DNA from 3 places in the Halomonas sp. NYA30 genome. Region 3 is predicted to be linked to each of the others. Evidence: predicted binding sites of a transcription regulator. Region 3 holds the regulator's gene; each other region holds the start of a gene.
What was found. The regulator LexA, encoded in region 3, represses DNA repair genes until DNA is damaged. The targets are predictions, from matches to a motif close to TACTGTNTANNTANACAGTA.
Positions count from the first base shown of each region.

Region 1: a site for LexA is predicted at 2,076-2,095, ahead of recN (DNA repair protein RecN). Genes of this name have one in related genera too.
Region 2: a site for LexA is predicted at 5,096-5,115, ahead of ACWI0H_RS13270 (PA0069 family radical SAM protein). Genes of this name have one in related genera too.

Region 1 is NZ_OZ334477.1:340,148-348,383, forward strand. It holds gene fur (ferric iron uptake transcriptional regulator) at 1-211, shown strand, start outside; gene recN (DNA repair protein RecN) at 355-2,028, opposite strand; gene grpE (nucleotide exchange factor GrpE) at 2,239-2,880, shown strand; gene dnaK (molecular chaperone DnaK) at 3,039-4,973, shown strand; gene dnaJ (molecular chaperone DnaJ) at 5,098-6,243, shown strand; gene ACWI0H_RS01710 (DMT family transporter) at 6,333-7,232, shown strand; gene ACWI0H_RS01715 (ABC transporter ATP-binding protein) at 7,210-7,959, opposite strand; partial or broken gene ACWI0H_RS01720 (FecCD family ABC transporter permease) at 7,953-8,236, opposite strand, start outside.
Region 2 is NZ_OZ334477.1:2,849,077-2,857,312, reverse strand. It holds gene ctaD (cytochrome c oxidase subunit I) at 1-1,073, shown strand, start outside; gene ACWI0H_RS13285 (hypothetical protein) at 1,078-1,434, shown strand; gene ACWI0H_RS13280 (heavy metal translocating P-type ATPase) at 1,440-3,653, shown strand; gene ACWI0H_RS13275 (winged helix-turn-helix domain-containing protein) at 3,635-3,940, opposite strand; gene ACWI0H_RS13270 (PA0069 family radical SAM protein) at 3,982-5,067, opposite strand; gene ACWI0H_RS13265 (DinB family protein) at 5,247-5,783, shown strand; gene pgi (glucose-6-phosphate isomerase) at 5,919-7,586, opposite strand; gene ACWI0H_RS13255 (PTS fructose-like transporter subunit IIB) at 7,793-8,236, opposite strand, start outside.
Region 3 is NZ_OZ334477.1:2,621,695-2,629,930, forward strand. It holds gene nagZ (beta-N-acetylhexosaminidase) at 1-562, opposite strand, end outside; gene ACWI0H_RS12135 (L,D-transpeptidase) at 627-1,163, opposite strand; gene ACWI0H_RS12140 (TetR/AcrR family transcriptional regulator) at 1,141-1,818, opposite strand; gene lexA (transcriptional repressor LexA) at 2,088-2,768, shown strand; gene ACWI0H_RS12150 (energy-coupling factor ABC transporter permease) at 2,778-3,449, opposite strand; gene purU (formyltetrahydrofolate deformylase) at 3,474-4,328, opposite strand; gene ACWI0H_RS12160 (ribonuclease J) at 4,559-6,169, shown strand; gene moaE (molybdopterin synthase catalytic subunit MoaE) at 6,206-6,661, opposite strand; gene moaC (cyclic pyranopterin monophosphate synthase MoaC) at 6,664-7,461, opposite strand; gene mobB (molybdopterin-guanine dinucleotide biosynthesis protein B) at 7,467-8,030, opposite strand; gene ACWI0H_RS12180 (uracil-xanthine permease family protein) at 8,089-8,236, opposite strand, start outside.

The DNA.
Region 1 (8,236 bases), 2.3 Mb from region 3:
TGAGATGACCCAAGAGGATCACCATGACCACATGGTGTGCCTTGAAAGCGGTGAGATCATTGAGTTTGTTGATGAAATCATTGAGCGTCGTCAGCAGGAAATCGCTGAAGAGCATGGCTACGAGTTAGTGGATCATGCGCTAGTGCTTTATGTTCGTCCGCGTGGCTCCGATGTGACCCGCCAAGACAGCGGGCCAACGAACAAGAAATAATGTTCGTGGATAGACACTGCTCGCGGCTCGAAAATATGAGCGCCCCTGCATTACCTGTTTAAATTCGCCATCAATGGAATTTGTCAGGTAATGAGGGGCGTTTTATTTTGCCGCGTATAACGTCCCGTTCGATGCTTTTCTAATCAGTGCGGTGGGCGCTGACTTGCGTGCAGCATTTCACGGGCATGAGCGAGAGTTTGGTCAGAGAGCGTCACGCCGCCCAGCATCCGCGCCAGTTCGCTGATGCGCCCCTGTTCATCAAGTAGTGCCATCTGGGTCAGCGTGGTGTCGCGTTTCGCCTGTTTCTCGATATGCAGGTGCTGATGCGCCTGGGCCGCCACTTGCGGTAGGTGAGTTACCGTCATTACCTGACCATTTTCACCTAGCTTGCGGAGTAATTGACCAACGATTTCTGCGGTCGCGCCCGAAATGCCCACATCTACTTCGTCAAACACTAGGCTTGGCACCGTTGAGTGTGTCGCCGCGACCACTTGAATGGCCAGGCTAATACGCGACAGTTCGCCGCCGGAGGCGACTTTGGTCAATGGCCGCGCAGGCTGGCCGGGGTTGGCACTGATCAAAAATTGCACACGATCAAGGCCTTCAGGGGATGGCGCCTCTTTCGCGGTGACCTCTACTTCAAAGCGGGCTTTGCCCATGGCCAAAAAGCCCAGCTGTTGCTGCACTTCCTTGCCTAAACGAAGCGCGGCTTTTTGGCGGCTCTCGCTGATTTTTTTCGCTTCCTGGCGGTAACTTTCGCGTAGCTCAACGACTCGCGCACTCAGTGCCTCCAGGTCATTGCCACCCTCTTCTAACTGCGCGACTTCTCGCTGTAGATCAGTATGCAGGGCGCATAGTTCTTCTGGGGCAACGTGATGCTTACGGGCAATCCGGTGGACATCGGTCATGCGCTCTTCAACCCAGGCGAGCCGCTCGGGGTCTAATTCAGTGATGCTAGCGAGTCGGTTGAGTTCGCTAGAGGCCTCTTCAACCTGAATTCGCGCATCACTCAGCATGGCAAGCGTGTTCGCCAGGGTGCCTTTGTCACTACCTGGCAGCGCGCTTAAGTGAGCGAAGGCTTGGTTGAGTAAAGAGAGTGCACCGCCTTCATCACTGGCACAGCAGTCGGCAGCAAACTGGGTCTCGCGCAGAGTTTCTTCTGCGTGGGCGAGCGTATGTTGCTCTTCCTCCAGCGTCGCCAGCTCGCCCTCCGCCAGGCCGAGCTGATCCAGCTCTTCTACCTGATAACGCAGCAACTGCCGTTTGGCTTCTACCTCACTGCCTTCTTCGCTTAGCTTTTTCAGCTGACGGCGCGCATTGCGCCACTCGCGAAACGTTTCGGCTAATTGAGTGGTGCCATCGTTTAGGCCCGCGTAATCGTCCAGCAGAGAAAGGTGGGTCTCCTCGCGCATCAGGGCGTGGTGGGCGTGCTGACCATGAATCTGGATTAACTGCTCGCCCAGTGATTTCAGGTCTGAAATAGTTGCGGGGTGGCCGTTAATCCACGCTTTGGAGCGGCCGTTGGCGGTCACCACGCGGCGCAGCAAGCACTCCTCAGCAGGGAGTTCCCGCGCCGTTAGCCACTCGACGGCGGCGGGCAGGTGCTGAATGTCGAAACGCGCGGAGAGATCCGTACGCTCGCGGCCATGTCGCACGCTTCCGGCGTCGGCGCGCTCGCCCAGGCAGAGCCCAAGGGCACCTAACAGGATCGATTTGCCCGCGCCAGTTTCCCCGGTAATCGCGGTCATGCCGCCGGTTAGGTCGAGCTCTAGATGGTCAACAATAGCGAAATCTTGAATGGCTAGCTGAGTAAGCATGGCGCCTCCTGAGGCGGTACAGCACAGAAGCTGGATACTTATCCAATAGTTGTTGATTTATACAGTAGTTAATAACTCACTTCAATGCACCTCTTGAGATGGAATTTATGGCCCCCATATAGCGTGCATGATCAGTTAAGGCTAGTAACTAACAGCTTACTTCTTTGCGCGCCGCCCGCGTGGCAGCGCCCTACTTAATAGGAGCACAACATGGCGAAAGAACCGCAAACACCGATGGATGACGAGCTAGCCCGCCACGAGCAAGAAGCAGATGGCGCCGAGCAAGCGGAAGAGCAGGCCGCCGAAGAGCGCTTGATGGAAGGCGAGCTGGAAGGATTGATCAATGACGAAGAGTCGTTAGAAGGCAGTGTCGATAATCCTGAAGCAGAAATGCTGGCCGCTCAGGTAGGTGAATTAGAGCAGAGCTTAGCCGAAGCCAAGGATCAAGCCCTGCGCGCCGCTGCGGAAGCGCAAAACGTGCGTCGCCGCGCCGAGCAAGAAGCCGAAAAAGCCCGCAAGTTTGCCCTGGAGAAGTTCGTTAAAGAGCTGCTGCCGGTCGTTGATAGCTTGGAAAAAGCGCTTGAGACCATGGAAGAGGGTGCATCGGAAGTGCATCGTGAAGGCGTTTCCATGACCTTGAAAATGCAGGTGGATGTACTCAACAAGTTCGGTGTGGAAAGCATTGAGCCCCACGGTGAGCCCTTCGACCCGCAGGTGCACGAAGCCATGACCATGGTGCCTAACCCGGATCTCGATCCCAACACCGTGATGGACGTTATGCAGAAAGGCTATTTGCTTAATGGACGCTTAGTGCGCCCGGCCATGGTGGTTGTCAGTAAAAAAGTCGATTAAGCCACTGGCGGCACAGAAGTGAAAAAAGTGTGTGATAAAAAAGCCCTTGAAATGTCAGCGGCGGCCCCCAAATAAAGGGCAACCCCGCGGGGAAACCCGCAGACAAGCTTTAAAAGCTAAATTTTCAGTTTTGTAACAACCGAATTCGAGGTATTGCTATGGGACGTATAATTGGTATCGACCTGGGCACCACTAACTCTTGTGTGGCCGTGCTTGATGGTGACAGCGCTAAAGTAATTGAAAATGCCGAGGGTGGTCGTACGACGCCTTCAATCATCGCTTATACCGATGATGGTGAAACGCTGGTCGGTCAGGCGGCAAAACGCCAAGCGGTGACTAACCCAGAAAACACTCTGTACGCCATTAAGCGCCTTATTGGCCGTCGCTTTAAAGACGACGTTGTCCAGAAAGACATCAAAATGGTGCCGTACAAAATCACCGAAGCGGACAACGGTGATGCTTGGGTTGAAGTGAAAGGCAAAAAGATGGCACCGCCGCAGGTAAGCGCGGAAGTGCTGAAGAAAATGAAGAAGACCGCCGAAGACTACCTGGGCGAAACGGTCACCGAAGCCGTTATTACCGTACCGGCCTACTTCAACGACAGCCAGCGTCAGGCGACGAAAGATGCCGGCCGCATCGCGGGTCTAGACGTTAAGCGCATCATCAATGAGCCGACCGCTGCCGCACTGGCCTACGGTATGGACAAATCGCGCGGCGACAAAACCATCGCGGTCTACGACCTGGGTGGCGGTACCTTCGATATCTCTATCATCGAAATTGCTGACGTTGACGGCGAAACCCAGTTTGAAGTGTTGGCCACTAACGGCGACACCTTCTTGGGCGGCGAAGACTTTGACTTGGCGCTGATCAACTACCTGGTAGACCAGTTCAAGTCTGACAGCGGTATTGACCTGTCTGGCGACAATCTGGCCATGCAGCGTCTGAAAGAAGCCGCTGAGAAAGCCAAAATTGAACTTTCAAGCGCCCAGCAGACCGACGTGAACCTGCCTTACATCACCGCCGACAACACTGGCCCGAAACACCTTAACGTTAAGGTGACACGCGCCAAGCTGGAGTCGCTGGTAGAAGACCTGGTACAGCGCTCGCTCGATCCGTGCAAAATGGCACTGAAAGATGCTGGCTTGTCCGCGTCTGAAATCGACGAAGTGATCCTGGTCGGTGGCCAGACACGTATGCCGATGGTGCAGAAGAAAGCCGCTGACTTCTTCGGTAAAGAAGCACGTAAAGACGTTAACCCGGATGAAGCGGTTGCCGTGGGTGCCGCGATTCAGGGCGGCGTACTGGGTGGCGACGTTAAAGACGTTCTGCTTCTCGACGTTACCCCGCTTACCTTGGGTATCGAAACCCTGGGTGGCGTGATGACGCCGCTGATTGAAAAGAACACCACCATTCCGACGAAGAAGACACAAACCTTCTCAACGGCGGATGACAACCAAACGGCAGTGACCATTCACGCCGTGCAGGGTGAGCGCAAGCAAGTGTCGCAGAATAAGTCGCTGGGTCGTTTTGATCTTGCTGACATTCCGCCCGCACCGCGCGGCGTGCCGCAGATCGAAGTCGCTTTTGACTTGGATGCCAACGGTATTCTGAACGTGTCGGCGAAAGACAAGGCCACCGGTAAAGAGCAGTCCATCGTCATCAAGGCCTCTAGCGGTCTTTCCGAGGAAGAAGTCGAGCAAATGGTGCGCGATGCCGAAGCTCACGCCGAAGAAGATAAAAAGTTCGAAGAGCTGGTTCAGCTGCGTAACCAAGCTGACGGCATGATTCACGCCACGCGCAAAACGGTGGAAGAAGCTGGCGACAAAGCGACTGACGACGAGAAGCAGGCGATTGAAACGGCCATCAGCGAGTTGGAAGAGGCGGTTAAAGGTGACGACGTCGATAACATTCAGAAGAAACTGGATGCATTGACCGAAGCCTCTGGCCAGCTAGCCCAGAAGATGTACGCCGAGCAGGCAGAAGCGGCTCAGCAAGAGGGCGGTGAAGGTACCGAAAGCACAGGTTCCAAGCCGGAAGATGACGTGGTTGACGCCGAGTACGAAGAAGTCAACGACGATCAGAAAAAGCAGTAATAACCTCTTTCTGCCAAGGAAAGCGGTGACGCGGGAGCTTACTCCCGCGTTGCTGTTTCCGCAGCCAAAGCGCACGAGATAAGTTTCTGTTAAGTGCGTAGCTAACCAGGAGGCGTAGGGCCCTATGTCCAAACGCGATTATTACGAAGTCCTGGGTGTCGAAAAAGGGGCCGATCAGAAAGAGATCAAGAAGGCCTATCGCCGTCTGGCGCAAAAATTCCACCCTGATCGAAACCCGGACGATAACACCTCAGCGGAAAAATTCCGTGAAGTGTCCGAAGCGTATGAAGTGCTTAGCGATGGCGAGAAACGCGCAGCTTATGACCAGTTCGGCCATGCGGGCGTTGATGGCCAAGGCGGCGGCGGTGGTTTCGGCGGCGCAGGCGCTGGTGATTTCAGCGACATTTTCGGCGATGTGTTTGGCGATATTTTTGGCGGAGGTGGTGGTCGCCGTCGTGGCCCCAACGCCCCGGCGCGCGGTTCCGACCTGCGCTATAACCTAGAGCTGGATCTGGAAAACGCCGTTTCAGGCACCACAGTCGATATCCGCGTACCGCGGCATATCGAGTGTGACCGTTGCGATGGCGGTGGTGCGGAGCCGGGCTCATCTAAAGAGACCTGCCCTACCTGCCACGGTCACGGTCAAGTGCGTATGCAGCAGGGCTTCTTCGCCGTGCAGCAAACGTGCCCCACCTGTCATGGCTCTGGTCAGCACATTAAAGTGCCGTGCCATAAGTGTAATGGCGAAGGGCGCGTACGTGAGACGCGCACGCTGTCCGTTAAGATTCCGCCTGGTGTAGATACTGGTGATCGTATTCGTTTGAATGGCGAAGGCGAAAGCGGCGTGAACGGTGGCCCGCCTGGGGATCTGTACGTGCAGGTGGCTATCAAGCCGCACCACATCTTCCAGCGTGACGGTAAACATCTGCAGTGTGACGTGCCCATCAACTTCGTCGACGCAGCGCTAGGTGGCGAGCTTGAAGTGCCGACGCTAGATGGCCGCGTAAAGCTGAAGATTCCGCCGGAAACGCAAACCGGCAAGCTGTTCCGCCTACGTGGTAAAGGCGTGAAGCCAGTGCGTGGTGGTATGCCCGGCGACTTGCTATGCAAGGTAGTGGTCGAGACACCCGTCAAGCTCAACGACGAGCAGCGCGACCTACTGCGCAAGCTCCAAGAGAGCTTCGACGGCAGCAACAGCCATAGCCACTCACCGAAGAAGACCGGTTTCTTCGACAGTGTGAAGAGCTTCTTTGAAGATATGAAGCCGTAAAGCTGAGATGATGGTAGTAAGTTAGATGTTTGATTCAAAGACCCTCGGTTCGCCCGGGGGTTTTTGCTGTTTAGGAAATGCTGCGCACAATGGATCACCTTGAAGAAAAGCCCACCATGGGCATTTTGCTGCGGGTACTGTCTGGCCTGCTTTTTACCGGCATGCTGGTGTGTATTAAGGCAGTCAGTGACGAAGTGCCGGTGGGGCAGTCGGTGTTTTTCCGTTCGCTGTTTGCGCTGCTGCCTATCGTCGTGTTTCTTCTGGTGCGTCGGGAGTTTCCTCGCGGGCTGGCGACGCGGCGCCCGTTGGGGCATGCGCTGCGTTCTGGGTTGGGGGCGGCGGCCATGTTTGCCTCTTTTGCGGCGGTAGCGATGTTGCCAGTGGCCGAGGCGACGCTGCTTGCACAGCTAACGCCAGTCTTTATGGCGATTGGTGGTGTGCTGCTGCTGGGGGAGCGTTGCTCGCTTAACCGTGCGGGTGGCGTGGTGCTGGCGCTTGCCGGGGTGGCCGTACTGATTTTGCCTGGGCTCAATGCCAGTTCCAGTAACGGCCAAGCGGCCGGGTACGCGCTAGGGGCATTGGGTGCGCTGCTTACGGCAGGTGCTTTATTAACCGTCAGGCGTATTTCGCGCACCGAAACAGCGGCTTCAATCGCCTTCTACTTTATTTTAGTGGCCGCGCTAGCCGGACTGGCAACGATGCCATTGGGCTGGGCGGCGCTTAACCGGCTGGAGTTTTCGCTGCTGGTGTTATCGGGCCTATTTGGCGGCGCAGCGCACATTGCGATGACGTTAGCGCTGCGCTATGCCGAGGCGTCGCGCTTGGCACCTTTTGAATATATTGCCCTGGTGTGGCCCGTGCTCGCCGATTGGGTGCTGTTTGGAATATCGGTCTCCAGCGGCTTCCTGCTAGCGCTACCGCTCATGTTATCCGGGGTGGCGCTAGCGGCAATGGAAGGGCGGCGGCTTAAATGGCTGCTTCGACGATAAGCTGTGGTTGGCCTTTCGAGCAGGGCTCAATACGCGCAGATACCCGATAAACCTGACGTAGCAGCGCAGGGGTTATCACTTCGGCGGTGGGGCCGCAGGCAATCAAGCGGCCATTTTCGAGCATCATGGCCGCGTCAGCGAAGCGTAGCGCATGCCCCAGGTCATGGAGTGCCACCAGAATAAGCATCTGACGCTCATCGGCTAACCGCCGCAGTACCGTCAAAAGGCTAATCTGGCGGTTCAAATCGAGTGCCGAAGTGGGCTCGTCCAGCATCAAAATCTCGGGCTCTTGCACCAGAGCCTGGGCGGCGCTGACCAGCTGGCGCTGCCCGCCGCTAAGGTCGCCAATATCACGCTCGCCAAGGGTCGTAATGCTGAGTTCCTCCAGCGCGCGATCAACCTGCGTTAAATCCTCAGGCTGCACTTTTAATCCACGCCCCTGCATACGCGCCAAAAGCACCGATTCATAGACCGTCAGCACGGCCTTGGCGCCGGTGTCCTGGGGCATATAGCCCACTGGGTGCTCGGCGCTAGTGCCGCTGATAATCACTTTGCCTTCGCCTTTCAATAACCCTAATACGCGGCGAAAAAGCGTTGATTTACCCGCCGCATTGGGTCCTAGCAGGGCGACGACTTGCCCGCCTTGAAAGCAGGGTGTGGTGATCTCTTCCAGAACAGGGCGACGCCCGTAGCGGGCGGATACACGGTTCAGTTGTAGGGTTACCATGAGGCCTTCTTGTGGCTAAGCACCAGAAATAGGAAGAAGGGAATGCCCACCAGCGAGGTAATAATGCCAATGGGAATAATGGTGCCAGGAATAATGATTTTAGAGATGACCGAACCAACGGAGAGGATCAGTGCGCCGCATAGGGCCGAACCTGGCAAAAAGAAGCGCTGATCCTCGCCCAGTAAAATGCGCGCGATGTGCGGCCCCACCAAGCCAATAAACCCAATGGTGCCCACGAACGCCACCGCGATGGCAGCGAGCAGCGATACCAGCACCA
Region 2 (8,236 bases), 230 kb from region 3:
TCATTATGTCGGCGGGGATTGCCATGGTGCTGCTGGATTTTGCTCTACACTTCCGTTTTGGCAAGCCCGCTAAGCCTAATCCATGGAATGCTGATGGCCTTGAGTGGGCCAATAGCATGCCGCCAAGCGCCTATAATTTTGTCAGTTTGCCAAAAATCGAGACACGCCACCCGCTTTGGGATGACCCTGATTTGCCGCGCACTATAGCGGAAGGCCAGCATAGTTTGGCGGTAGCGACTCATGGGCGACGTGAAATGTGGGGAACCGACCCGTTAACCGGCAAAGTGCGCGAAATTATTCACCTGCCAGGTAACTCTTGGTGGCCGCTTTTCGCTGCGATGGCGTTGGCAGTGGTGTGTTTAAGTCTGCTGACTCGCCTTTACCCGTTGGCCGTTATCGCCGTGGTGGTCGCTGGATTGTTTCTATTGCGCTGGTCATGGGAAAACGGTGCACATCCAAAAGCTGCGCCTGATGCACGGGTGGCACCCGGCGATCCTCCGCTGCACTCGCGCACCATGGATGGCCCCGGGCTATGGGCAATGTCGATAACCATGCTCGCTAATGGCTCGTTCTTCCTTTCCTATTTGTTTGGCTGGTTCTACCTTTGGACGGTCTCGCCTGAATGGCGAATGCCTGAGGTTTCACCGCTCTCCCTGGTGGGCCTGCTGTTGGCTGGTGGAGCACTCACGGTAGGTGCAGGCATCCTCGAAAAACTGATAAGTGGGTTGCGTCAGCAGCGTGATGCTGGGCTGTCACTAGGCATGTTCAGTATTAGTGCGCTTGGGTTTTTGCAGGTGGGCATCACGCTTTGGGTACTGCTGAGCGCAGACCTTGCGGTTACCGAGAATTCTCATGATGCAATCATTATGGTGGGACTAGCGTATGCACTGTTTCATGGGGGTTTGGGTGCTGTGCTAACGCTGCTTCAGGGCCTACGGGTGGGTTATGGCTATGTGGGCGCCCATGCACCTTTTGAGCCCGCTGTCGTTGCTCAATTGTGGCGTTATAACGTGGCGACGTTCTGGATCATCGTGGGCGCGCTTGCCGTGCTGCCCCGTGTCATAGGGAGTTAGGCGGATGACCATCGTGATGCAGCGCTTACACCTCACTCACCCATTACACTTTGTTATTGGCTTAACGCTTTGGAGTGCTTGGTTTGTAACAGTTTACGGTGGCCATGCTGTGGCCTGTGAAGTCATGCCCCCTGACCCAGAACAAGGTGTTTTTACCCTCGTTAATGCGTTGCTGCTTATGGTCAGTCTTGCTGCCGTTGCGCTATTAGCCGCGTTAACGGTGGGGTGTTACCGCATTAGCAAACGTCATGCCGGGCGGCTGCGCTTTAATGCACGGGTTTCTGCCGGGCTCTATCTCTTTTCTACCTTCGGCGTATTGTTTGCAGCGATGCCCATCATCGGTATTCCGCCTTGCCTGTGAGTGGTATGACTGACACTAACGCAGACAAGCTCTATACCCTTCACGGTATGTGGTGCACCAGTTGCGCGTTGGCCGTGGAAGGCTCCCTCAAACGGAGTGATGGCGTGTATGACGTTAGCGTGCATTATCCCAGCGCCACCCTCTGTATAAGCGGCACGCCAGCCGCGACTCAGCTCTCAGTGCTTGCCTCAAAGGTTAAGCGACTAGGCTACCGGCTGACGGAACTTGAGCCGGTGGGCGATGCCCATGCGCGACTGGAAGAGGAGAGCCGCTACCTCACACTTAGGCTGATGGTGGGTTCGCTATTTGGCATGTGGACCATGCTTGCCTCAGTTCTGGTCTACGCATCCGCCTTGCCCAATGAACAGGTCGAGCAGGTAGTGGCATGGGTGTCGGGTGCTTTTTCACTTCCCGTGGTGCTGTTTGCGGGCGTGCCGTTTTACCGAGCGGGGTGGCGTACATTGCTCGCCAAACGCCCTGGAATGGATGTGCTCGTCAGCCTTGGTGTATTTGGCGCGGTGCTCGTCTCGATTGGGCTTTTATGGCGCGGTTCATCGGAAGTATATTTCGATACGGCGGTGATGCTGATTGTGCTATTGCTGGTCGGGCGGTTAGTGGAAACGCTGTGCCGTCACCGTGGGTTAAAAGCGCTGGACGTATTGACACTACCGAACGCGAACATAAGCGTTTACCAACATGAACATTGGGTAATGGTTCCTGCCGATGAAGTGGCCGCAGGAATGCGCGTCGAGTTAGCGCCAGGTGAGCTGGTAGCGCTTGATGGCACCCTGGAGGCGCCTGGTTGGATCGATACCGCCTCCCTGACCGGTGAAAGCCTGCCGCGCCACTTTCATACAGGTCAGAAGGTCTACGCAGGCTGCCGCTACCTGGGGGCAGCGCCGCTGGTAATACAGGTGAGCGCCGGGGTAGGCAAGCGCCGGTTAGACCGTCTATGCGACGAAATGCGCCGCTATCAGGCCAAAAAAGGCGAGCTGCAGAAGCTAGCTGACCGCTTTGCCGCTTGGCTAAGCCCCTTAGCGCTTGTGCTGGCGTTGCTGACGCTGCCTGCTGCGCTGTTATTTGGAACGGGCTGGGAAGAGGCCTTTGTGCGGGCGCTTTCCGTACTGGTGGTGGCGTGCCCCTGTGCTGTGGGGCTTGCCGTGCCATTGGCAAGCCTTGCCGGTGGCGGTCAGGCCATGCAGCAAGGTATTGCGCTACGCGACCCGGCAGCGCTTGAAACCTTGGCGCGCATTCGCTCGGTAGCACTGGATAAAACCGGCACCTTAACGACCGGCAATCATTCCGTGCTGCATTGGCAGGCGCGGGAGGGCGTTGATAAGCATACTGTGCAGCGCAAATTAAGCGCCGCCGTCGTGGGAAGCGAACATCCGCTAGCGCACGCGTTAACCCACTGGTCGGATGATCAGCGTGATCAGCACCCCGAGCAGAATCCGGATCAGAATATAGAAGTAAATGAATCGCCTGGGGAAGGGCGCCGAGTGCAGCTAAATAGCGGCGAGTGGCTAACGCTAGGCAGCGCTAATTGGCTAACTCGTCAGCAGATTGCGTTGCCATTTCAACCTGAAGACCCCGCGCTGATGTTTGCTTCTCAAGTGATGTTGGCTGACGAAGCGGGCTGGCTGGCCACGTTCTATCTAGCTGATCAACCGGTGGAGGATGTTGCTCCAAGCGTGAAGCGTTTGCTTGCATCAGGCTATGTGGTGGCGATGATTAGCGGCGACCGGCAGGGGGCCGTTAGCTGGCTGGGTGAGCAGATAGGGCTTGCCCGAGAAGCTTGCTATGCCCAGCGTTCGCCTGAAGCCAAAGCGAGGCTGTTGCAGGCGCTACCATCGCCAACGCTCTACGTGGGTGATGGCTTGAATGATACGTTGAGCTTGGCCGCGGCTGATGTGGGTATTGCCCCGCTAAGTGCCAGCGAAGCCGCCCGTGAAGGGGCTTCTGCACAGCTCATGACGCCGGGAATGGGTGGTGTAGTGCAACTGCTTAGCATTGCTAAACGCACTCGGCGCATCATGGTGCAGAATCTGTTCTTCTCAGCACTTTATAATACGCTGGCACTAGGGCTGGTAGCTGTGATGGCCATTCCGCCCCTGGTCGCGGTACTCGCCATGGCGGCAAGTTCGCTGAGTGTCACGCTCAATGCCGCACGGTTAGCCTGGGCCGAGCCGGAGGCAAACGATCAGAGGGTTCCGGAATAGCCGAGTGCCTGTTTAAGCCTCTCGGCATTCGTTGCCACCCAACGTGGGTCAATCGCCCCCCAGTCACGTATCTGGTAGCGGCCAATGTTGTGGCGCTCGCCTTCATCTTTCGTAAATACGCACTCGATATCTAATTCGGCAAGGGAGGCTATCGTATCCTGGGCGGTACGCCGTGGCATGCCGGTGGCTTCAATGAGTGCAGGCACGCTGGCAGCGCCATGTTCGATCAGATGGGCCACGTATAAACGTCGGTAAAAACTCGATTTCGTTTTGCTAAGCGCGGACATTAGGCTTCCTTAACAGCAAATTGATTAACGCGCTGCTTAGCTTAAAGGAATAAGTCGCCCTGCGCCCGTGGTGGGTGGAAATCCCGCGTGTTCAAGCCCTGCTCGGTGCGATCCTGCATGTTCCACTGGCGGCTGGCGCGGGCAAAGCGCTGGGCAATTAAATCCGCGAATACCCCTTCACCCCGAAAGCGCTTACCAAATTGGGCATCATAGGCTTTGCCGCCCCGGCACTGGCGCATAAGACTCATCACTTTGGCGGCGCGTTCTGGGTAATGAGCTTCCAACCACGCTTCAAACAGCGGCGCCACTTCGTAAGGTAAGCACAGTAGCATCCAGGCCGCCGTTCTCGCCCCTGCACGGCTGGCTGCTTCTAGAAGCTTTTCAATTTCATGATCAGTCAGCCCTGGAATAACCGGCGAAATCAATGTGCCGACTGGGACTCCCGCGGTATTAAGTTCACGAATAGCCCGTAAGCGCGCCTGAGGCGACGCCGCCCGTGGTTCTAGCGTGCGCTTTAAATCGGCGTCCAGGCTGGTCAAGCTAACAAACACACGCACCAGGCGATGCTCTGCCATTTCTGCCAATAGTTCTAGATCGCGTAGCACCAGCGTACTTTTAGTTACCAGCGTTACCGGATGGCGGCACTCCAACAGCAACTCCAGCAAGCGGCGTGTGGTTTTATAAGTAGCCTCTAACGGCTGGTAGCAATCAGTGTTGCCGGAAAGGTTGATCGGGCGGCACACATAGTTGGGGTGGCACAGCTCCTCTGTTAACCGTTCCACCAACCCGCTGCGGGCAATCAACTTGGTTTCGAAATCCAGCCCTGGCGATAAATCCCAGTAAGCGTGGGAGGGGCGTGCGTAGCAGTAAACGCAGCCATGTTCACAACCACGATAAGGGTTCAGTGAGCGGTCAAATGGCAAGTCCGGTGATTTATTCCACGACAGTGCGCTCTTGCTCACTTCCTCGCGCACTTCGGTGGCGATGGTCGTAGAGGCTTTCTCACGCCACCAACCGTCGTCTTCCACCACGCTATGGCTAGGTGCAAAACGGTTGTGAGGGTCGTACGTTGCCCCGCGGCCTTTACGCACGGCTGAAACACTCGATGTTTGATCGGGGATCGTCATTTGCCACCTCTGGCCTGTATAACTAATTATATGGCTATTTATACAGTATATGGCGTTTGGGGAAAGGCGCAAGAAAACGCTTAGCGGCTTAAATAGCAAATTCGGGGATACAAACGCGTCTTTATTTCATACGCTTAAAGAACCCGTTGTTGCCAGCATGGAAAGAGGCGATTTGACCTATGGAACTGCAACCACATTTTGCATTAATGGCATCCTACAACCAGTGGATGAATGCCAAGGTATATGACGCCGCTAGCAAGCTAAGTGCGGCTGAGCTTATAGAGGATAGAGGCGCTTTCTTTAGCTCTATTTTTGGCACCTTGAACCATATCGTTGTCGCCGACACGATTTGGCTTAAGCGGTTTGCGGCTCATCCTTCTTCAGCCGCCACATTGGCAGTAATGGAGCCGCTGCCCACGCCAACGCATCTCGCTCAACGCCTGTTTGATGATATGCAAGGCCTAAGCGCGCATCGCCATTGGCTGGATAGCGTGATTATTAACTGGGTAGCCGCGCTGACCGATGATGACCTGGATACGCTACTGAGTTACCACAACACCAAAGGCGTGGCTTCAACCAGAAGTTACTCGCGCCTTATTAACCACTTTTTTAATCACCAAACCCACCACCGCGGGCAGGTATCTACCTTGCTCTCGCAAGCCGGTATAGATATTGGCGTCACTGATCTGCTGGCGTTGATTCCGGATGAGACGTAAGGAAGTAAGTTCACATATAAGAGCCTACTAGATTCAGTACTGCCAATTATTAAAGCTGAAAGAACCAAGAACGGAAAACGCCTTGACGTACTCAAGCCAAGGCGCAGTTTTATAAAGATTTACCAACCTATCCGTTCAACGTTTCTTTCGTGCTGGCTTCTTCTCGGCACTGGCCAGTGCGCTTTCCTTTTCGCCGCTGCCGCCATTTGGGAAGTGCGCCCGCACCAACTCCAGCAGGCCTTGAGTGGAGGCGTCAAAGTCAGCGGCGTTAGTGTCGATACGTTCGCTGATTTCACCGGCGATACGTTTGCCGAGCTGAACGCCCCATTGGTCAAAGGAGTTGATGTTCCAGATGACGCCTTGGACAAATACCTTGTGCTCATAAAGCGCGATGAGTGCCCCCAGGTTTTTTGGCGTTAGCTCGTCCAGCAATAGCGTGCTGGAGGGGCGGTTGCCGGGGCAGCTGTAGGGGTCATGTTGGCTTAGCTCTTTGCTGTCCCCCTGGCTGCCTTCCATAAAGGCGTTGGCCTGGGCGAGCATATTGGTCAGTAGCGCGAAGTGGTGGTCTTCTACGCCGGGTTCGGGTTTGAGTGAGGCAATAAAATCAATCGGCACGTAGCGGGTGCCCTGGTGCAGTAGCTGGAAGAAAGCGTGCTGGCCGTTGGAGCCAGTTTGGCCCCACACAATCGGGCCGGTTTTGTAGTTCACCGGGTGGCCAAAAATATCCACCGACTTACCGTTAGACTCCATATCAAGCTGCTGCAGGAAAGAGGGCAACTGATTCAGCGCTTGATCGTAGGGCACGATGGCTTGGGTTTCGGCACCAATAAAGTTGATGTACCAAATACCAATTAGCGCCATCAGCACCGGCATGTTCTGAGAGAAGGGCGCGTCGATGAAATGGTTGTCCATCTCGTGCGCGCCTTCCAGCAGCTCGATAAAGCCTTCGAAACCGATTGAAAGCGCAATCGGCAGCCCGATGGACGACCACATGGAGTAGCGACCCCCCACCCAGGCCCAGAATTCGAACACATTCTCTTCGCGAATGCCGAACTCCATGGCCGCTTTGCGGTTGGTGGAGGCGGCAATGAAGTGCGCGCCCACATCGGCGTCTTCGCCGGCGTTTTCCAGAAACCAGCGCCGCGCGGTTTTGGCGTTTAGCAGCGTCTCCTGGGTAGAAAAGGTCTTGGTAGAGACGATAAACAACGTAGTCGCCGGGTCGAGGCGCGAAAGCACCTTCTGGATATGGGTGCCGTCTACGTTGGAAACGAAGTGGAAGTGCAGTTCCGGGTGGCGGTATTTGAGCAGTGCGCGCACCGCCATGTTAGGGCCAAGATCCGAGCCGCCAATACCGATATTGACCACATCTTTAATACGTTTGCCGCTGTAGCCTTTCCACTCGCCATTGCGCACCGCTTCAGAGAACAGCTTGATCTGCTCGCGGGTGCGGGTGATCTCGGGCATGACGTCTTCGCCGTCTACATACACCGGCTCATCGCCTAAGTGACGCAGGGCGGTGTGCAGTACCGGGCGGTTTTCCGTAACGTTGATAATATCCCCGGAGAACATTTGTGCCCGGCGCTGTACCAGTGCGGAGTGGTCGGCTAGCTCAATCAACTTGGTAAGCACTTCATCGGAGACATGGTGCTTGGAGTAGTCAAGAAACAGACCGCCCACCCGAAGGCTCATTTTCTCAAAGCGCTGAGGATCATTGGTGAAGTAGTCACGAATACGGTCATTAGCGGTTTTGTCGCGTAGGCGGTCAAGCGCCTGCCAGGTGACACTACGAGTGAGCTGAAACATAGGGCGATCCGTTTGTTATTAAGTGAATGTAGTAACCAGAACCGAATGGCAAACTAAACGTGGCGTTATGTAAAAATACTACATAAAAAGCGGCGAGGAGTAGAAGGCATTTATGACTAGTATGACTAGACTTGCATTAACTGCGTAAAGCTACGTATTTGTGTGGGCAGGCAATCGTGCCTGCCCACACAGGGTAGGGTCAGCCGTTAGGTAGCCACCGCTACTTGAGCCGCGCCGCGTTTGATAAACGCATAGCCTAACCCGGTAACCAGTGAGCCCGCTATAATAGCGCCCAGGTAGAGCAGCGCCGGGGTAATGGCGTTGGGGATCAGCAGTACGAAGATACCGCCATGGGGCGCCATTAGCTTCGCACCCACCAGCATCGAGAGCGCGCCGGTGAGTGCCCCGCCCGCGATACAGGCAGGAATGACCCGCAGCGGATCTTTCGCCGCAAAGGGGATCGCGCCTTCACTGATAAAGCAGAGGCCCAGCACGAATGAGGCTTTACCCGCTTCGCGCTCCGGTGCCGAGAACTTGTTGCGCGCGACGAAGCTGGCAATCCCCATACCAATGGCAGGTACCATACCCGCCGCCATAATCGCCGCCATGGGGCCGTACGTTTCTGAGGCGAGCAGGCCCACGCCAAAGGT
Region 3 (8,236 bases):
CCACCGGCAGCGCAACGTGAGAGTCTGCCGCAACTCCGCCGTGACCGGGGAAGTGCTTCCCGACAGCGGCCATACCAGCCTCATGGAGCCCTTGAATAAAGGCGCTGCCGAGCTGCGCCACATGCTGGGGATCGCGGCTAAAACTTCGGTCTCCAATAACACTTGAGATGCCGCTTTCGACATCCAGTACCGGAGCAAAGCTAAGATCCAAACCGCAGGCGGCCATTTCCATGCCCAATAGCCAGCCAGCATCTTTTGCGAGCGCAAGACCATCATCGGGGTTGGCGCTATAACACTCACCAATGCGAGCCATGGCAGGAAGACGCGTCATCCCTTCTTTAATACGCTGAACGCGGCCACCCTCTTGATCAACGGCAAGCAATAAGTCCGCACGCACACGTCGAATATCGCTGCAGAGCTGGCGTACTTGGTAGCCGTTCTGGACATTGCGGGCAAACAGAATAACGCCCCCTACCACCGGTTCTAGCAGCAAGCGCTTTTCTGCGGCCGTTAATTTCGGGCCTTCAAGGTCGAGCATGACCGGGCCTAACGGTTGAGTCATCGTGATAGGTCCATTAAAAAAGAGGCGGTGATTCTAGACGATCGTCTAGCGGTGTCAAAACAGATTAGTCAAACGACTGACGACCGCCGTGCAACCAAACGGGGGTACCTGGTAACGCTAACGAAAAGATATAGAGCAAATCACTATTGCGTAAACGAATACAGCCGTGGGATGCAGCAACGCCCATGGGCTGATCAGGGGGCGTACCATGAAGATAAATATAGCGACGCTGTGAATCGACCTGACCACCACGGTTCACGCCTTTTTCTAGTCCGCATAGCCACAGGATGCGGGTCAAAATCCAATCCCGCTTCGGATATGCTTCAGCTAGCGCAGGAGAAAATGCCTCCCCCGTCCAGCGACGACCCCGAAATACCGCATTATCAGGCATCCCGTTGCCGATCGCGGCTCTTATATAGTGCCAACCATGGGGTGTTTTGCCACTGCCGTTGTGCTCACCAACGCCCGCGAGGCCAGACGATATCTCACACTCATGCAGCACCTTCGGCCCTCGCCAACAGCGTAGCTGCTGCTGTGTGGTATCGATTTCCAACCAGATGTCCTCTACAGGGGGAAGCTCAGCGAGCTTGGGCGTTCGCATATTTTCCTTCTTCAAGTGCTGGGGGCAACGGTGCATTCATGGCAGCCACCACTACTGGGCGCAACCGCCTAACCAAATCCCGCACGGTGACCTGCTCTTGATAATCCTTTTCAGCGATATCGCGCAGTGCATCAAGGCCTGAAAGCGTAAAAATCACCGTACCAAGCATAAAGTGTAGCCGCCAAAAGCGTTCCGCGTCAGGCAAGTCGGGCGTGGCTTGACGCACTAACTCGGTGAAACGGGTAAACACATCACCATACTCTTGCTGAATATGACGCCTAAGATGCCCCTGCGCTTGGCTATAGGCAAGGCCCAGCAAGCGCATAAACACCTTTAAACTGTTGCGCTCAGCAGGCACTGCCAGCACGGTGGTCGCCATGGTTTCGAGTAGCGTTTCCAACGGAATAACGCGCCCTGCATGCTGGGCTTCAAGTTCATCAAGCGCAGTATGAAAACGCTGGGTGAACGGGTCCAGATAGCGTGAAAACACGGCCTGAATTAAGGCTTTTTTGGAACCAAAATGGTAATTCACCGCCGCTAAATTGACGCGCGCTTTGCTAGTGATGTTGCGCAGCGATGTTTCAGCAAAACCTCGCTCAGCAAACAGCACTTCAGCGGTGTCGAGTATTCGAGTTACCGTATCAGATTGAGCCATGCCGCTCTCCGGGGAAACGAGTGTTTAAAACATAGCAAAATACTATGCCATATCGCTGGTGGGCTCAACGCTTGATTTTCTGATGAAATATGGCTGTCTATATGAGTAGAAGCTTAGTTTAAAACGATTAGGAAAAATTCGGGGGCCTTTCTAGAGAGGGGGTTGACAAGACATGTACTGGACAGAGGAACATACTGTATACTTAACCACTTATCGATTAAGTCGACTTTTAATTTGTTACTGTCTATTCACTATTTTTGGAGTCTGGTATGTCGCGTCCGCTAACCGCTCGCCAACAGCACGTATTTGATTTTATTGTTAAGACCATGGGCGAATTTGGCTACCCTCCGACCCGTGCTGAAATTGCGAAAGCACTGGGGTTCCGCTCACCTAACGCCGCGGAAGAGCACCTGCGCGCGCTCGAGCGTAAAGGCGCTATTCGCATTATTCGCAATACTTCACGCGGTATTCGCCTACCCAATCAAGAGCCCCAGGAGTTAGTAGACAGCACCGCAAGTGCGTTGCCAGCTGCCAATATTGAAGCCTCGCCTGCTGGGCTGCCTGTGATTGGCGAAGTAGCCGCCGGGAGCCCTATCCTAGCGGCTGAGCATATTGACCGTTACTGCCCTCTGCCAGCCGAGTACTTCACTCCTAAAGCCGATTATCTGCTGCGTGTGCGGGGCCTTTCGATGAAGGATATTGGTATTTTAGAAGGTGATTTATTGGCAGTTCACCGTACCGAGCGGGTGCGCGATGGCCAGATTGTCGTTGCGCGCCTGGATGATGAAGTAACCGTTAAGCGCTTCAAACGCCAGGGCCACCAAGTAACGCTATTTGCGGAAAATGCAGACTTTGCGCCCATTGAAATCGACCTGCGTTCACAGTCACTCGATATCGAAGGTGTCGGCGTTGGCGTTATTCGTGGCGGTAATGGCCAGGCACTGGGCTAACCACCGTCGCTACTGCATGTCGATATAGCGGTGGTCATTAAAGGTGGCCACCCAATTAGGATGATAGACCAGCAGAATACTCAGCAGCATCCCGGTAATAAACGCCTCTGAAGGCATTAGTAGAGGTAAGAAGCGAGCATACTCCTGGGCAAGATAGATAGCGTTAGGGTCTGTACCTGCCACGATGATCAGCAGCACGGCAGCCAGCCCTGCCCCTAATGTTGCCAACGCCGCCCCAAAAAATCCGCAGGCAAATAGAAACACCATCAGGTTATCCGGCAGGCGGCGATCTACCAGCCGCCACACTGTGCCAATAATGGCAGCCGGAACAATGCCCGTTACCAGTACATTCGCCCCCAGTAGCGTCCACTCATTGCGGCCGATAATTACCATTGCCACATTAATGAGTATATTGCTGATCAGCGCTAATGGCGCTTTAAACACGAGTGTCATCAATACCGTAAAGACGAGATGCAGCGTTAGCCAGTCGACCGCCTGAGCGCGTAGCTGCCACATCAGCGCCACTGCCAGCGTTGCGCCTAACCAACGGTGCTGAAGAGCAGTGTCTTCCAGTAGCACTTGCCAGGGCCGCCGCCAAAGAGCCCACACCACTACGCCTAACGAGAGTAGCGAGGTGAATATCAGCGCCCAGGGCGCCAGTACACTTTGTGCGAACGACATAGCGGCTTCTCACATTATCGAGCGTTAGCTAAACACCACGGTCTTGTTGCCATGCACTAAAACCCGATCCTCAAGATGCCAGCGTAAACCGCGTGCGAGAACGGCTTTTTCAACATCACGCCCAAAGCGGACTAGATCGGTTGGGGTATGGCAGTGGCTAACGCGATGAATATCCTGTTCGATAATCGGGCCCGCGTCGAGTTCCTCGGTAACATAGTGGCAGGTGGCGCCAATCAGCTTCACTCCGCGCTGATATGCCTGGTGGTAGGGCTTAGCCCCAGCGAAAGAGGGTAAAAAACTGTGATGAATATTAATCACCCGCCCTGCATAGCGTGCGCACAGGTCAGGCGGCAGAATTTGCATATAACGCGCCAGCACGACGCAATCAGCACGTGCACTATCGATTTCTGCTTGCACCTTGGCAAATGACACTTGCTTGTTATCGGGGTCGACTGGCACATAGTGATAAGGAATGCCGTACCATTCGGTCAATGAACGCATATCGTCATGGTTGGAAATGACGCCAACAATATCGCAATCCAACTCACCCGCCTGCCAGCGATAAAGCAAATCTACCAAGCAGTGTGACTCTCTAGAGACCATCAATACCACCCGGCGGCGCTGCTGTGTATCCACCAATGACCACTGCATATCGAATTCGATTGCCACCGGCTCGAACGCTGCACGTAGCGCTTCTACCGACATCCCCACTGAATCCGCCAAGATTTCGTAACGCATAAAAAAACAGCCCGTTTCTAAATCAGAGTGCTGGCTGGCTTCAGTGATAGACCCCCCTTGCTTAGCAATAAAGCTCGATACTCGGGCCACAATACCTACCCGATCAGGGCAGGACACAACTAAACGATAATAATGGGACATGTGAGCGACTCTTGACCTATTTCTAAGGTAATTATGACAAACCAACGGCTTAGGTTGCATAGTGTATCGGAAGGCCAAGGATGATTGTTAGCCGCCCCTGCCTTCCCGTATAGTTGAGTCACTACTTTTTAGGCTTTTCATAACTGATGCACTCTCCACGCGTTCAAATTCGTCCCCGTCGTCGTCCTCCGCTGCGCATGTTGCCGCTGGGGGGATGCGGTGAGATTGGTATGAATCTAACGCTCTACGGCTACGATGATCACTGGATTGTCGTCGACTGCGGCATGATGATTCGCCAGGATCTCCCCAACTCACCGCTACAAGTGCCTAATCTTGATACACCAAAAGCATTAGGGATAGTCCCGAAAGCACTATTTGTTACCCACGGCCATGAAGACCACATTGGCGCCGTCGCTTGGCTCTGGCCGATGTGGAATTGTCCTATTTATGCCACGCCATTAGCCGCAGGGCTGTTACGCCTTAAATTTTCTGAACATCAACTTAGCAGCGCTGCGATTCATGTCATCGAACCAGGTGAGGCACTTGAAAGCGGGCCGTTTACGCTGCGCTACTTGTCGTTGACGCATTCAATACCCGAAAGCTGTGCCATTATGATGATGGCTGGTGGTTATCGCGTTTTACATACTGGTGACTGGAAACTTGATCCTGAGCCGCTTATCGGTTTACCGGTAAGCGCGGCGCAGTTTAGAGCGCTGGCCCCGGTCGATTTAGTGGTCGGCGATTCCACCAACGCCCCCATGCCAGGCCACTCCGGCAGCGAGGGTGATGTGGCGAGAGCATTGGTAAAAACCCTCGCCAACTGTCAGGGCCGTGTGGTGGTCTCTTGCTTTGCCAGTAACCTTGCGCGGGTATTAGCTATCGGGCGCGCAGCGCATCAGTGTGGCCGTCGCATCAGCTTAATGGGGCGCTCAATGGAGCGAATGGTTAGCGTTGCGCGTGGGCTTGGCTATATGGATGACTTACCGCCGCTGGTACCCAATCACGACCTGGGGTACCTCCCCCCGGATGAAGTGGTCATTATCGCCACCGGCAGCCAGGGTGAGGCCCGTGCCGCGCTTCAGCGTCTTGCTCAGGGCCGCCACCCCTTTGTGGATCTTCAGCCCGGCGATAATGTCATCTTCTCGGCTAAAGCCATTCCAGGCAACGAACGCCCTATTGAACAGCTAAAAAAACGTTTAGCGCAGTTAGGTGTTCGTATTTACGACGAAATCAACCATCCCGAGTTACATGCTACTGGGCACCCCGCTCATGATGAGTTAATCAAACTCTATCAATGGATTAAGCCGAAGCACCTGATGCCTGTCCACGGCGAAGCAAGGCATCAGCAGGCGCATCAGGCAATTGCCCGTCAATTAGAGATCAGTGCGCCGTTGTCGCCAGTTAATGGCGATTTAATCAGCTTTGATAACCAAGGGCTGCGCTGCGAGGCACGCTATCCCCAGCCGCCCTGCATCGTCAGCCAAAACAGCGTGGTTCCTCACCCAGGGTTGGAAGTAAAAGACGCCAGTACGGCACGTCGTGGCAGTTTGTACCTAGCACTGCCGGTGACCGCGACTGATACGGGCTGGGCGCGCATTGGACGTTTGATGCTGGATGCGACGGGTGCCAGCCCGCTGGATGAAGATAGCTTTAGTGATTGGCTGGATGATCAGCTTGATGAGATTGCCGCCGACACACTGGCCGACCTTCGCCAAGCATTGCAGCCTCGCTTGGTACACTGGCTGGCGGAGCATATGCAGCACCTGCCCGATGTGCATCTTCAAATTATGGCCGCCGAAATGCCAGAAGCCCTTACCCTGGAAAATGCTGCCAATCGTTAGTGGTGCATCATTGCGGAGTAGCAAGACGTGGCAAACTCACTCCCAGCGTGCCGCGTCTTGTTGGTCAGAGTGGCGTTCTTTGACCCAATATTCTCCCCGAGTGGAGTGCTCTTTCTTCCAAAAAGGCGCCTGGGTTTTTAAAAAATCCATAATAAAATCGCAGGCTTCAAATGCCTCTCGGCGGTGAGCACTAGCTACAAGCACCCGCACGATGGGGTCGCCAGGGCCCAGATAACCAACGCGATGAATTATCCGCACCGCTTGTAGCGACCAACGCTGCCACGCCTGCTCGCCAATCTCCGTTAGCGTGCGCTCGGTCATACCGGGGTAATGCTCCAGTGTTAACCCCGTAACATCGGGCGTCTCGTTGAAATCACGCACCAGTCCGGTAAAGCTCACCACCGCGCCAATATCGCTGCGCCCGACTAATGCATCGCTATAGCCGTAGTCCATCGAGAATGGCGCTGCTTGAACCGCTACTTTAATATCCAACGTTAACCCCCTGTGACCGGTGGGAAAAACGCCACTTCGTCATCATCGGTCACTAGCGCATCATCGTTTGCCATTACCTGATTAATGGCACATAACGTGCGCTGATCAGTAAGCAGTTTAAACCGATCATCGCGCTCGGCCAGCGCTGCCTTTAAACCACTGATATCGCGGCTAGCAAGCTGGTCCAGCCCAACAGTCGCCTCGCTTTCTCCTACCCGCTCGCGCAGTTCAGCCAGAAATTTAACCCGCACGCAGGGGGAAGGACAGCGCTCACCCAGGCTTACTTCTCCTGAGGTGCCTTCGCCCGTCACGATAGGCGACTGCCTATTCACACGCTGATAATCCCCGCGTTGGCCGCCCTGCTTGCTGTCGAGCTGGATCGCTTCAATATGCATGCCCTTATCGACCGCTTTGCACATATCGTAGAGGGTTAAGCAGGCGACTGAAACGGCTGTAAGCGCCTCCATCTCAACACCGGTGCGACCATTTAAACGACACAGCGACGTTACATGCACACAGGACTCGGCCATGTCGATCTCGAATTCAACCGACACCTTTGATAGCGCCAATGCATGGCAGAGTGGAATCAATTCATGAGTGCGTTTTGCAGCCTGAATGCCCGCGATACGGGCGGTGGCGAGGACATCTCCTTTCGGCAATCCCCCTTCGCTGAGCAATGTCAGCGTTTCAGGCAGCATTACAATGCGCCCCGAGGCGACGGCTTCGCGGCGCGTTTCTTGTTTATCGCCGACATCCACCATGTTGGCTTCGCCCCGGGTATTGAGGTGGGTTAGATGCATGCTGGTCACCTTTCCTTTTTTGAAGCCACAGTTTGGTTTTTTGCGTTTATCCAGGTCACTATCCAGCGCGCGATTGCGTCGCTGTCATCAAGATTTAACTGCGCTACGCAAGAAGTTAAATCAATTGGCGATGGCGCGCTTAATGCAACCGCCTCGACCCATGGGTCGGTCAAAATTGCCGAGTCCCCTACGCCATCGCGATAAAGCACCAGCTTAGGGATCGGCCAAGCTTTAAAGCCTTCGACAATCACTAGGTCGGGATGGTGCGGCACCATCATGGTTATTAAGCTGGCTAAATCGGGTTCTTCCTGGTCGGGCGTTTCCTGCATCAGCGCAAATCGTTGCCGTGAAGCGACTAGAACAGGGGCCGCGCCCGCACTACGCAGTTTATAGCTATCCTTTCCAGGCTGGTCGACTTCAAACGAGTGATGAGCATGCTTAATCACGGCTACTTTCAAACCATACGCAGCTAATAGAGGCAGCAGCTTCTCTAACAGTGTCGTTTTGCCGGTACCGCTCCAGGCAGCAATCCCTAGAATGGGGAAGGATGCGGTTAGTTCGTTACTCATACAGCCTACCCCCCTACTTGCCATTCATACGATGCTCACAGCGTTAAAGTGGATGACTTTACTCGCCCTCTTGCGCCTTGGGTAATAGCCAGTTCAACGCAATACCTACCAGTGCAGCCAAGCTCACGCCTTGCAGGGTAAATTGCCCGCTCCCGAACTGCATACCACCTATTCCGAATACCAGTATGAGCGAGACCACTACTAAG